2 linked regions of the Myxococcus guangdongensis genome follow. Each later gene encodes a partner of the first gene's protein in a complex. Links are inferred from orthologs where the notes say so. Each region holds a gene or a part of one and is shown in the gene's direction. Other genes may lie near its edges.

Evidence for each region. Proteins that work in one complex are often made in the same cells at the same time.
Region 2: dnaX (region 1) and holB share a complex: the UniProt entries of both Bacillus subtilis proteins name them as parts of the DNA clamp loading complex. The link is inferred for Myxococcus guangdongensis from one-to-one orthologs.

The regions. Positions count from the first base shown.
Region 1 is NZ_JAJVKW010000023.1:90,024-98,315, forward strand. The notes cover bases 2,472-5,464. They hold dnaX (DNA polymerase III subunit gamma/tau), read left to right. Parts: upstream 2,472-3,361; coding sequence 3,362-4,567; downstream 4,568-5,464. Other genes in these bases: LXT21_RS42115 (phytoene desaturase family protein), read left to right, coding at 2,472-3,306; LXT21_RS42125 (DNA polymerase III subunit gamma/tau), read left to right, coding at 5,310-5,464. In the rest of the region: LXT21_RS42110 (glycosyltransferase family 39 protein), read right to left, coding at 198-1,703; more of LXT21_RS42115, read left to right, coding at 1,768-2,471; more of LXT21_RS42125, read left to right, coding at 5,465-6,407; LXT21_RS42130 (YbaB/EbfC family nucleoid-associated protein), read left to right, coding at 6,468-6,785; recombination mediator RecR, read left to right, coding at 6,792-7,385; LXT21_RS42140 (protein kinase domain-containing protein), read right to left, coding at 7,429-8,292. UniProt on the Bacillus subtilis protein: Part of the beta sliding clamp loading complex, which hydrolyzes ATP to load the beta clamp onto primed DNA to form the DNA replication pre-initiation complex.
Region 2 is NZ_JAJVKW010000005.1:660,519-663,314, forward strand. It holds holB (DNA polymerase III subunit delta'), read left to right. Parts: upstream 1-779; coding sequence 780-1,814; downstream 1,815-2,796. Other genes in the region: LXT21_RS19275 (mechanosensitive ion channel family protein), read right to left, coding at 1-698; holA (DNA polymerase III subunit delta), read left to right, coding at 1,811-2,796. UniProt on the Bacillus subtilis protein: DNA polymerase III is a complex, multichain enzyme responsible for most of the replicative synthesis in bacteria.

The DNA.
Region 1 (8,292 bases):
GATGTCTACAGCCTTTGTGGTCGGGACAACGTGGGGGCGCGAACCCCGCCAGGTCCGGAAGGAAGCAACGGTAGCGTACCACCGCGTGTGTCCCGGCCGTTCTGAAGAGCCAGTCTCCCTCGGGAGGCTGGCTCTTCGCCTTTGCGGGCTACGGCGTTCACCCTCGGCGGGAGGGCCGGCGCCCTCCCCTTCTGACTTCAGTCGCGGACGAGCAGCGTCTCGCGGCCGATGCGCTCCGCAATCCGGAAGCCGCCGGCCTGGAGCTCGGGCAGGGACCGGTCCTCGAAGGAGACGGCGCGGTTGAAGGTCCTGTCGTTCAGCCCTCGCTGGAAGGCTTCGTCGCGGGGCCAGTCACAGGTGAGCCAGGGGATTCGCTGGCCCAGGTAGAAGAAGCCGCCGGAGCCCCAGAGCCCCTCGTTGACGATGAGCAACCCCGTGGCGCCGCCCATCCGCGTCGACGCGACGATGGCGCGGAACTGGTCGGCGCGCAGGTCCTGGGGCGGGAACCAGCGGGCGGAGACGAGCCCCGTCACGAGCGCTATCGCCGTCACGCCCCAGCGAGCGGACGCGGGAACGCGCGTGGTGAGGAGGTCCGCGACGACGGGCACCGCCGCGAGCACGCCCAACACCAGCGCCGGGTAGAGGAAGCGCTCTTCCTTGTGCGCGGTGACGAGCAGCACGCCCAGGTAGACGGCGGCGCACGTCAGCGGCAGGGACATACCGGTGCGTCCTCGCCTCGCTGCCTCCAGGCCCAGGGGCACCGCGACCCAGGCCCAGACGGGAACGGCCGTCACCAGGGGCAGCAGGTAGAAGCCGGGAGCCGCCGAGCCGAAGCGGGCGGCGGCCTCGCCCGAGAGGACGTTGAAGCGGACATAGGTGAAGAACGAGTGGAAGGGGCTGCCCCAGGTGAGGTGGTCCAACAGCCCCAGCCCCGCCGCGACGACGAGCCCGCCCAGGCAGGTGAAGGCCAGCATCCGCCAGCGCCGTGCCACCAGCAGATAGAGCAGCGCGGTGAGGACACAGATGGCGGACGGGTAGCGCGTCACCACCGCGAGCCCGAGCGCGGCGCCACCCAGGAGCCCGGCCCTCGCCTCACGCTCTCGCCGGTCCAGGGCCTCCAGGGCCACCACCAGGAAGGACGTGGAGAAGGACTCCGCCAGGGTGCGTCCGGCGAAGACGAGCACCGGCCCGTAGAGGCCCACCAGCAGGACGGCCAGCCAACCTCCCGAGACTCCCGTGCGCCGGGCGGCGAAGCGGTACACGGCCCACAGGCTCCACGCATGCAGCGCGAGCTGGGGCACGGCCGTCATCGCGCGGTAGCCCTGGGGGTCGGTGATGCCCAGCATCCCCGCCAGCTTCAGGAAGCCGGCCAGGACTCCAGGGACAGCCCAGTTACGGATGCCATCGCGCCACTCCCACGCCAGCACGCCGTAGCCGTGCACGCGCCAGTACGCGGGCTCCAGCGCCTGGAACACCTCGTCGGGGTGGATGCGGCCCAGCTGCGCCACGGCGATGACGGCGGGCAGCAGCGCCACGACGACGAGGGTCGCCAGCGCGAGGCGGGAGGGCCTTGCCGGAGGATGGGGCCGAGCGTCATCCGACGGCAGGGGCTCGGGTGGCATGGGCGGGGTGGGCGTCTCGGGCAGGGCGGCGGACACGGGCGCCCGGGACTCTCCCCGGCCCCGCGGCGAGGTGCAAGCCATCGGACGTTTGTCCGCCAGGGCCTCGCTCGGGTAGGAACGCGGTTCCCTCGAGAAGGAGCAGGCCATGCCGGACGTCATCGTGGTGGGAGCGGGGCACAACGGACTCGTGACAGCGGCGATGCTCGCGCGCCGGGGCCTGTCCGTCACCGTCCTGGAGGAGAAGGACGTCATCGGCGGAGCGTGCCGGACGGAGTACCCGTTCAAGAGCGCGCCCGGGCTGGGCGTGTCCACGGGCGCGTACCTGTTGGGATTGATGCCGCCGGAGCTCCTGCGCGAGCTGGAGCTGGACCTGCCCCTCAAGCGGAGGGACCCGCACTACTTCCTGCCCACCACGGGCGAGCGCTATCTGTTGTTCGGCTCGGATGAGCGCGAGCTGAAGCGCCAGTTCCTCGAGTTCTTCTCGCAAGCGGACTGGGAGGCCAACCAGGCGATGAACACGGAGCTGGCCGCGCTGCGCGACGACCTGGCGCCCGCGTGGCTCAAGCCGCCGCTGTCCCACGAGGAGACCGCCGAGCGCTACATCCGGCCCGCGCTGCGCGAGCACTTCATCAAGCTGTGTCGAGGCTCCGCGCGCCAGTACCTGGAGCGCTTCGGCTTCAAGTCCGACTTCGTGAAGGCGATGTACGCGGTGACGGACGCGTTCTCCGGACTGGACGGCGGCTATGACACGCCGGGCACGGGGATGAACCTGCTCGTCCACAACATGTGCCGGCTGCCGGGCAGCGGAGGCACGTGGATGATTGTCGGCGGCGGCATGGGCACCGTCACCCAGTCCATCGCCAACGTCGCGCGCAAGCACGGCGCGGTCATCCGCACGGGCGCGAAGGTGACGTCGGTGCGCGTGGACGCGGGCGTGGTGAAGGGCGTGGTGCTGGAGAACGGCGAGGAGCTCCAGGCCTCGGTCGTCGTGTCCAACGGAGACCCGTTCCGCACGCTGAAGCTGGTGGACACCGCGGCGTTGCCGGCGGACTACCGCGCGAAGGTGGGCGCGATGGCGGTGCCGGGCACCACGCTCAAGGTGAACCTGTGTCTGAAGGAGCTGCCGAAGTTCACGTGTCTGCCCGAGGACAAGGGCCAGTTCGGCCCCACCATCCACCTGCTGCCGCAGGAGGACGACGTGCTCGGCGCACTGGAGCGCTCGTATCGCGACACGCAGGCGGGCAGGCTGTCCGACTTCCCCTCCATCGAGTGGTACATCCACACCACGGTGGACCCGTCGCTGCGCGACGCCGAGGGCCGCCACAACTCCGCGCTCTTCGTGGAGTGGGTGCCCTACAAGCTCGAGGGCACGACGTGGGAGAAGGAGGAGTCGCGCTACGTGCAGCAGCTGTTGTCGGTGTGCGACCGCTTCGCGCCGGGGACGAGTGATTTGGTCCAGGAGTACTTCGCCCTCACGCCCCCGAAAATCGAGAGCCACTTCGGAATCACCGGCGGCCACATCCACCATGTGGACAACAAGCTGGGCTTCACCGACAGGCTGCCCTACGAGACGCCGGTGCAGGGGCTCTACTTCTGCAGCGCGGGCTGCCACCCGGCGGGCAGTGTCATCGGCGCGGCGGGGCACAACTCGGCCCAGGTCGTCCTGAAGGCGCTCGGACGCTGAGTCGCAGCGCCTGGAGATGGATCCTTCGCGCCGTCGTGTTTAGATGACTGCCCCCATGAGCTACCTCGTCCTCGCCCGCAAATGGCGTCCGCAGAAGTTCGATGACATGACCGGACAGGAGCACGTCGTCCGGACCATCGCGAACGCCATCAAGATGGACCGGGTGGCGCACGCGTACCTGTTCTGCGGCCCGCGTGGCGTGGGCAAGACGACGGCCGCACGCCTGCTCGCCAAGGCCCTCAACTGTGAGAAGGGCCCCACGGCGACTCCCTGCGGTGAGTGCCGGGCGTGCACGGAGATTGCCGCCGGCACCAGCGTGGACGTGGCGGAGATCGACGGTGCCTCCAACAACGGCGTGGAGAACGTCCGCGAGATTCGCGAGAACGCGAAGTACCTGCCGCAGCGCGACCGGCACAAGATCTACATCATCGACGAGGTCCACATGCTGTCCGGGGCGGCGTTCAACGCGCTGCTCAAGACGCTGGAGGAGCCGCCCGGGCACGTGAAGTTCATCTTCGCGACGACCGAGGCGCACAAGCTCCCGGACACCATCCTGTCGCGCTGCCAGCGCCACAACTTCCGCCGCATCTCCGCGGCGCGGATGCTCCAGCGACTGCAGGAGATCTGCAAGGCGGAGGGCGCGGGCATCTCGGACCGCTCGCTGTCGCTGGTGGTGCGCCAGTCCGAGGGCGGCATGCGCGACGCGCTCAGCCTGCTGGACCAGGTGCTCGCCTCGTGCGGCGCGAACCCCACGGACGAGGAGGTCGCCGAGGCGCTGGGCGCCATCGATCGAACGATGGTGCAGGACTTCGCCGATGCGCTGGTGCACAAGGATGCCAAGCGCGTGCTTGAGCGCGTGGAGGAGGTCTTCAACCGGGGCCTCGACTTGAAGCGCCTCGCGGAGGAGCTGGCGATGCAGCTTCGCCACCTCTTCGTCACCAAGACGCTGGGCGAGGCGCCCGCGGAGCTGGCGGAGTCCGAGCAGAAGGCGCTCGTGGCGCTGGCGAAGGACGCGGAGAGCGCGCAGCTCACGCGGCTGTTCGACGTGGTGCATGGCTCGGTCTGGGATGTGTCGCGCGCGGCGCAGCCGAGGCTCGCGCTGGAGATGGCGCTGTTGAAGGCCATCCAGCTGTCGCCGGGGGGTTCGATTCCGGAGCTGCTCGCGAAGGTGGACCGGCTCACGGCCGGACTGCCTCAGGCGGACAAGGCCAATGCTGGAGCGCCGGGAGGTCGCTCCAGCTCCACGAACTTTCGCGCCTGAGCCTCGCCAGGCTCCGTCCATCGAAGCCGCGCCCACCCCTCGTCCGTGGGAGATGGGTCGAGCTGCGCCCACTGCGGGACAGCAGCCCGTCTCGACGCAGAGGCATGTGGGCACTTCCGCGGGAGCGCCGTCGAACGATGGCGCGTCCACGGCGATGCCTTCGGCGCAGCAGTCGCCGAATGGCGGCGTGGATCCGCAGGGGGTGGCGGTCAACGGAAGCCCGTCGTCGGCCCACGGAGCGTCGGCTCGCGGGCCGATGGGTGGCGCGTTCGACGGTGCGCCATCCGTCGCGCAGAGCGGGACGAGCAGCTCCGCGGGTTCATCGCACGCAGGGCCGTCGGCATCGCCTCAGGGTGGTCCATCGGATGCGTCCCGCGCGCCTGTGGGACATGCCCCCGTCGGAATGACGGGACGTGCTCCCTCGGGCCCACCTTGGGATGCTCCTGGGTCATCCACGGGACAGCCCACCCCTGGGGCGACGGCACGTACTCCGTCGGGCCCTCCCTGGGATGCGCCGGCTCCTGCGTCCGGACAGCAGTCCGCGGGAGACTTCGCGCGCCCCACGCAAACGTCTCGGTTCGATGCGCCCGCGTCATTCGACACGCAGCGCTCCGGCGCCTCTCGCTACGACGACGCCGACTACCAGCCCGAGCCACCGCCGGACATCGACCTGCCGCGACACAGCGGGGACGCATCCGACGAGCCACCCGCCAACATCGCGCCGCCACGACATGACGGGGCCGTGCGTGAAGTCCCCGCGCCCCAGCCAGCCGCGGGCGCGTGGACGCCTCCGCCCTCCGTCAGCGCCGCCCCTCCCGTCCCCGCCACCGGGCCGGTCATCGCCGGGCTGCCCCCCTCCGCCGCGCGCCCCCTGTCCTTCCTGCGCAACGGCGGCGGCGCCCAGGCGGTCTCGGACGCTCCGCCACCGGCCGCCTACCCCGTCGAGAATCCCCTGCCCTCGGGCCCCGTCCTCGAGGGTCTGCCCCCGTCCGCCGCGCGCCCCCTGTCCTTCCTGCGCAACGGCCCTCCCGCGCCCACGCCCCCGGCGGCACCAGCCCCGCAGCAGCCCATCGCCCCGCCCGGCCCGCATGCGGGCGCCACCCCGCTCTCCCGCACCACCGAGCCGGCGCCCACCGTCCGCGTCATCAACGTCCGCAAGCCCGAGCCGCCGCCCGGCCCGCCCGAGCCGCCGCCCTACGGCGACAGCGACGAGGAATCGCGCTTCTATCCAGAAGAGGCCTCCCCTGGCGGCTGCGCCTCCGGCGAATGCATCCCCGAGCCCGAGGCCCCCGTCGCGGAACCCGAGCCCGAGCCGCCTCCCGTGGCCGCCTCGCCTCCCCCCGTGGCGCGCGGGCGCGACAACCCCAACCTGCCGCTCATCGAGCGTTGGCGTGCCGCGGTGGAGTCCGTGAAGGCGGGCTCCCTGCGCCACGGCACCGCCCTCGCGAACGGCCGGCTCATGTCGATGAAGGCCGGGGAGATCATCCTCGGCTACCTCCCCGCGGCGGGCCTGCACCGCATGTCGGTGTCCGCCGCCGCGGGCAAGGCCACCATCGACAAGCTCCTGGCCGAGCACTTCGGCCGGCCCGTGAAGCTGTCCTTCCAGGACGTGTCCGCGGATGACTCCCGGGCCGCGCCCAGCCTCGCCGAGCGCGACGCGCAGAGCCGCGCCACCCATGAGAAGAACACCGAGAGCAAGGTGCGGAACCACGCCTCGGTCCGCTCCGTGCTCCTGGTGCTGGGTGGAGAAATCGAGCACATCCAGATCTACGAGCCCGAGCGCCCCTCCGCCGCCTCGGCCGCCGACGCTCCTGTCGAAGCCCCCGACGACAGCGCCTGACAATGGACGCGCGCAACGCTAGGGTGCGCGCCACACTCCACGCCCGTACCGAGGAAGCACATGCCCGGCGTCGACCTGAACTACTTCATCCGGCAGGCGAACAAGCTGACGGAGAAGATCGAAGAGCGCAAGCAGCAGCTGGCCGAGGAGACCGTCGAGGCCAAGGCCGGCGAGGGCCGCGTCACCGTCGTGGCCAACGGCATCCAGGAGATCCGCAGCATCAAGATCGACAAGGAAGCCATCGACCCGAACGACACGTCGATGCTCGAGGACCTCATCACCGCCGCGGTGAACGCCGCCCTGGCGAGCAGCCGTCAGCACATGCAGCGCGAGCTCGCGAAAATCTCCGGCGGCATCAAGATCCCCGGCGTTACCTGATACCGGATGACTCCCGATCCGCTGAACCGCCTCGTCGCCCAGCTCGCGAAGCTGCCAGGCATCGGGGAGAAGACCGCCCAGCGCCTCGCGTTCCACATCCTGCGCTCTCCGGGCGAGTACGCCTCCGAGCTGTCGCAGGCCATCCGCGAGGTGAAGGAGAAGGTGCACCTGTGCGTGCGCTGTTTCTCCCTCACGGACACGGAGACGTGCGGCTTCTGTCGGGACCACCGCCGTGACGAGCGGGTGCTGTGCGTCGTGGAGACCTTCGCGGACCTGATGGCGCTCGAGCGCACCCGCGAGTTCAAGGGCCGCTACCACGTGCTGCACGGCGTGCTGTCCCCGCTCGAGGGCGTGGGCCCGGACCAGCTCCGCATCAAGGAGCTGTTGGAGCGCCTCAGCGACAGTCAGGTGGAGGAGCTCATCCTCGCCACCAACCCGGACGTCGAGGGCGAGGCCACCGCGCTCTACCTGACGCGCCTGCTCAAGCCCATGGGCCTGCGCCTCACCCGCATCGCCCAGGGCCTGCCCATGGGCGGTGACCTCGAGTACGCCGACCAGGCCACGCTGGCGAAGGCGCTGTCCGCCCGCCGCGACCTCTAGGCCTATGCTCCGGCGCCGGGAGCTCCCGGCGCCGTGCTGCTTCCTACGGTGTCAGCCGCCAGGCGAACGGCACCACCGCGTTCACCTCCCCGTCGACATGCGCCGGGAAGCGCAGCCGCTCCGCCTGCGCTTGGAGACAGCGGCCCACGCCCGTCCCCGCCAGCGCCCCGCTCACGCTCGCCCGCGCCTTGCCGGTCGACGCGATGGAGAACTCCACCTGGACCTGGCCCTCGCTCGACGGCAGGTCCTTGCGGTTCTTCTCGAAGCACGCGGTGATTCGCGAGCGCCCCTGCGCCACGACGCGAGAGATGTCGGCCACGCTGAGCGACACCTTCTTCTTCGCCGTGCTCTTCACCGACTTGCCCTCCGCCGCGTCCTCCACGGGAGGCGGTGGTGACAGCCGGCTCCCCACCGCGCCCGCCTCGCCTCCAGTCCCCTGCGCCATCCCCTCGGGAGGCTGTGTCCCGACAGGTGGCGGCGACACGGGCACCGCGGCCTGCTGCGCGGGCGCTGCGACAGCTTCCGTCGAAGGCGCAGGCTCCCGAGGCACTGGGGCCTCAGCCGGCGCGACAGCGGCGATGGGAGGAGCCGCGGGAGGCACGACACCCGCGGACACCGGCGCGACCAGTCGCGCGTAGCCCACGATGCCCACCCCCGCGAGCAACAACCCACCCGCGAGCCCGACGACGAGCGGACGCCAGCCGCGCGCACGGGGCGCGGCGACAGGCGCGGGCATCGGCGCCGACTCGGTGGCCGGAGTCTTCGTCGCCGCTGGCACCAGCCCCGAGGACGACGCCGGCGAGCGCGCACTCCAACCGCGCGCCGTGGCCACGTCGGTGCTGCCCGTCGCGGAGGAGGGCGCCCCCACCACGTCCGTCCCCATCTCCACCACGCCCGTCGCCTGCGT
Region 2 (2,796 bases), on another replicon or contig:
TACGAGGCGCGCACCTGCATGTCCACGCCCACCGGCTCGCGGTCCTGGTTGAACGTCTTGAGCTGCTCCTTGGCCACCATGGAGTTGGGCAGCGTCACCAGCTCGCGGCGGAACGTCATGATGCGGATGGAGCGCCAGTTGACCTGCGCCACGCGCCCCACGTGCTCGCCGATGCGCACGAAGTCGCCGACCTCGAAGGGCTTGTCCAACTGCAGGGACAGGCCCGCGAAGAGGTTGCCCAGGGTCTCCTGGAGCGCCAGACCGATGACCACCGACAGCACCGCGGACGTGGCCACCAGGCCCGTCAGGTCCAGGTCCAGCTGCGTCTGGACGATGGGGACCGCGGCGAGCGTGTACAGCAGGAAGTCGATGACGTTGCGGAGGATCTTCGGCGTCGCCACCGACGTCGAGCGCAGCCTCATCAGCTTCAGCCCGAAGCCCACGCCCGCGCGGATGACGCCGAACGCGAACGTCAGCATCCAGGCGACCTGCAGCGCCTTCATCGGCCCGGGCGGCGTGGTGGCGGGCATCGCCCAGGCCGCCACGCGCAGGATGAGGAACATCACCATCAGCCGCAGGGCCCCGGTGAGATCCCGCTTCAGGTCCACGTCCTGGCTGGAGGCCCGGGTTCCCAGCAGCACCAGCGCCAATATCGCGCCGACGGCCAGGGACAGATTGCTCTGGAGGAAAGGCAGCAAGACCCCCTGACTCTCTCCCGCGCGTACATGGGGGTCAAGGCAGCGGTTGACGCGTGGCGCGCAAGCGGGGATACACGCGCCATGACCCTCGCATCGGTGCTGGGACAGCCCCGCGCGATTGATTCACTTCAGGCGGCACTTCGCTCTGGCGCGGTGCACCACGCGTATCTCTTCGCGGGGCCGGAGGGCGTGGGCAAGGAGCGAGCAGCCGTGGGCCTGGCCCAGGCGCTCACCTGCCCCGAGCAGCCGGACGTGGGCTGCGGCACCTGCGCCAGCTGCACGCGCGTGGCGCGCGGCCTCCACCCCGACGTCACCTGGGTGATGCCCGACGATGAGCGCGTGTCGCGAGGCCTCGCGGGGCGCTCGGACTTCACGGGCACGCCGAGCCGGGATCTGCGCGTGGAGCAGATCCGCCAGCTGCAGGAGCGGCTGGCCCTGCGCGGGCTGGAGTCGCGCCGCAAGGTGGCCATCCTCGTCTCCGCGCAGGCGATGAACGTGCAGGCGCAGAACGCGTTCCTCAAGACGCTGGAGGAGCCGCCGTCGGACACCACGCTGGTGCTGGTGGCCAGCGCCATGGACAAGCTGCTGCCCACCATCCGCAGCCGGTGCAGCAAGGTGCACTTCGGCCCGCTGCCGGTGGAGCTGGTCGCCGAGCGCGTGCGCACCGAGCGCAAGCTGGACGCGGACACCGCGCAGCTGGCGGCCATCATGGCCGGAGGCAGCCTGGGCCGCGCGCTGTCGCTGGACGTGGAGGCGCTGGCCCGCCGCAAGGACGTGGTGACGGCCTTCGAGAGCCTGCGCGGCGACAACGCGGTGGGGCTCTTGCGCTTCGCGGACGAGCACGGCGGCTCGCGCGAGGACGCGGAGGCGACGCTGGAGCTGTTGACGCTCTGGACGCGCGACGTGGCCCTGGCCAAGGTCGGCCGCGAGGACTCGCTGGCGAACCGCGACCTGCGTGCGCTGGCGGTGGAGGTGGGCGCGCGGCTGTCCGATGCGTGGCTGCACCGTCGCCATGCGCTGCTCGACGGCGCGCGCGCGGCGGTGGCCCGCAACGGCGCGCCCCGGCTGCAGTTGGAGCGGATGCTCATCGACCTGTTCACGGAGACGTCCCGATGAGCTCGGAGCTGGACGACGTGCTGGCGGGCGTGAAGGCCGGGAAGCTCGCGCCGCTGTACCTGCTGTGGGGCGAGGAGTTCCTGGTCCGCAAGGGCGCCGACGAGCTGGTCAAGCTGCTGGTGCCCGACGCGGCGGTGGGCCTCAACCTCGTCACGCTGGACGCGGGCAGCCCGCGCGAGGTGGCGCAGGAGCTGGCCACCCTGCCGCTGTTCCCCGGCCGCAAGGTCGTGGTGGTGAGGGACCCGGAGTTCCTCGCGCCGAAGAAGGGGCGCGGAGATCCGCTGGCCAAGGCGCGCGAGGCGTGGAAGGCGGGCAAGCGCAAGGAGGGCGCCCGGCGACTGCTGGCGCTGGCGGCGCGCGCGGGCTGGGGCGTGGACCAGCTGGACCCGTCCGCGTCCAAGGCGCCGTCGGTGGAGCAGTGGAAGGAGGAGCTGAACGTCGACCTCGCGGAGGCGGACGTGGCGTTCCTGAAGGAGGCCGCGGCCTTCTGCAAGGAGGAGCGCATCAGCGCCCCCGAGGGCGACGCCACCGTGCTCATCGACCTCATCCAGAAGGGCGCGCCGGCGGGACACGCGCTGGTGATGGCGGCCACGGAGGTGGACGCGAAGAACCCGCTGGTGAAGCTGGCGCAGGACAAGGGCCACGTCGTCGAGCGCAAGGTGGCCGCGCGCCACAAGGACCTGGACCTCTCCGACATCGCCAAGGAGTTCCTGGCGCCCTTCAAGAAGAAGCTGGGGCCTGGCGCGCTGGAGGAGCTCAAGGAGCGCGTGGGCGGCAACATCCGCCTGCTGCAGTCGGAGCTGGAGAAGCTGGCCACGTACTCGGAGGGGCCCGCCATCGAGCGCTCCGACGTGGTGATGCTGGTGCACCACGCGCGCGAGGAGGAGTTCTTCGAGCTGTCCGAGGCGCTCCAGAAGCGCGACTTCCGCGGCGCGCTGTCCTACGCGGAGGACGCGATGGGGCAGGGGACGCACGCGCTGCA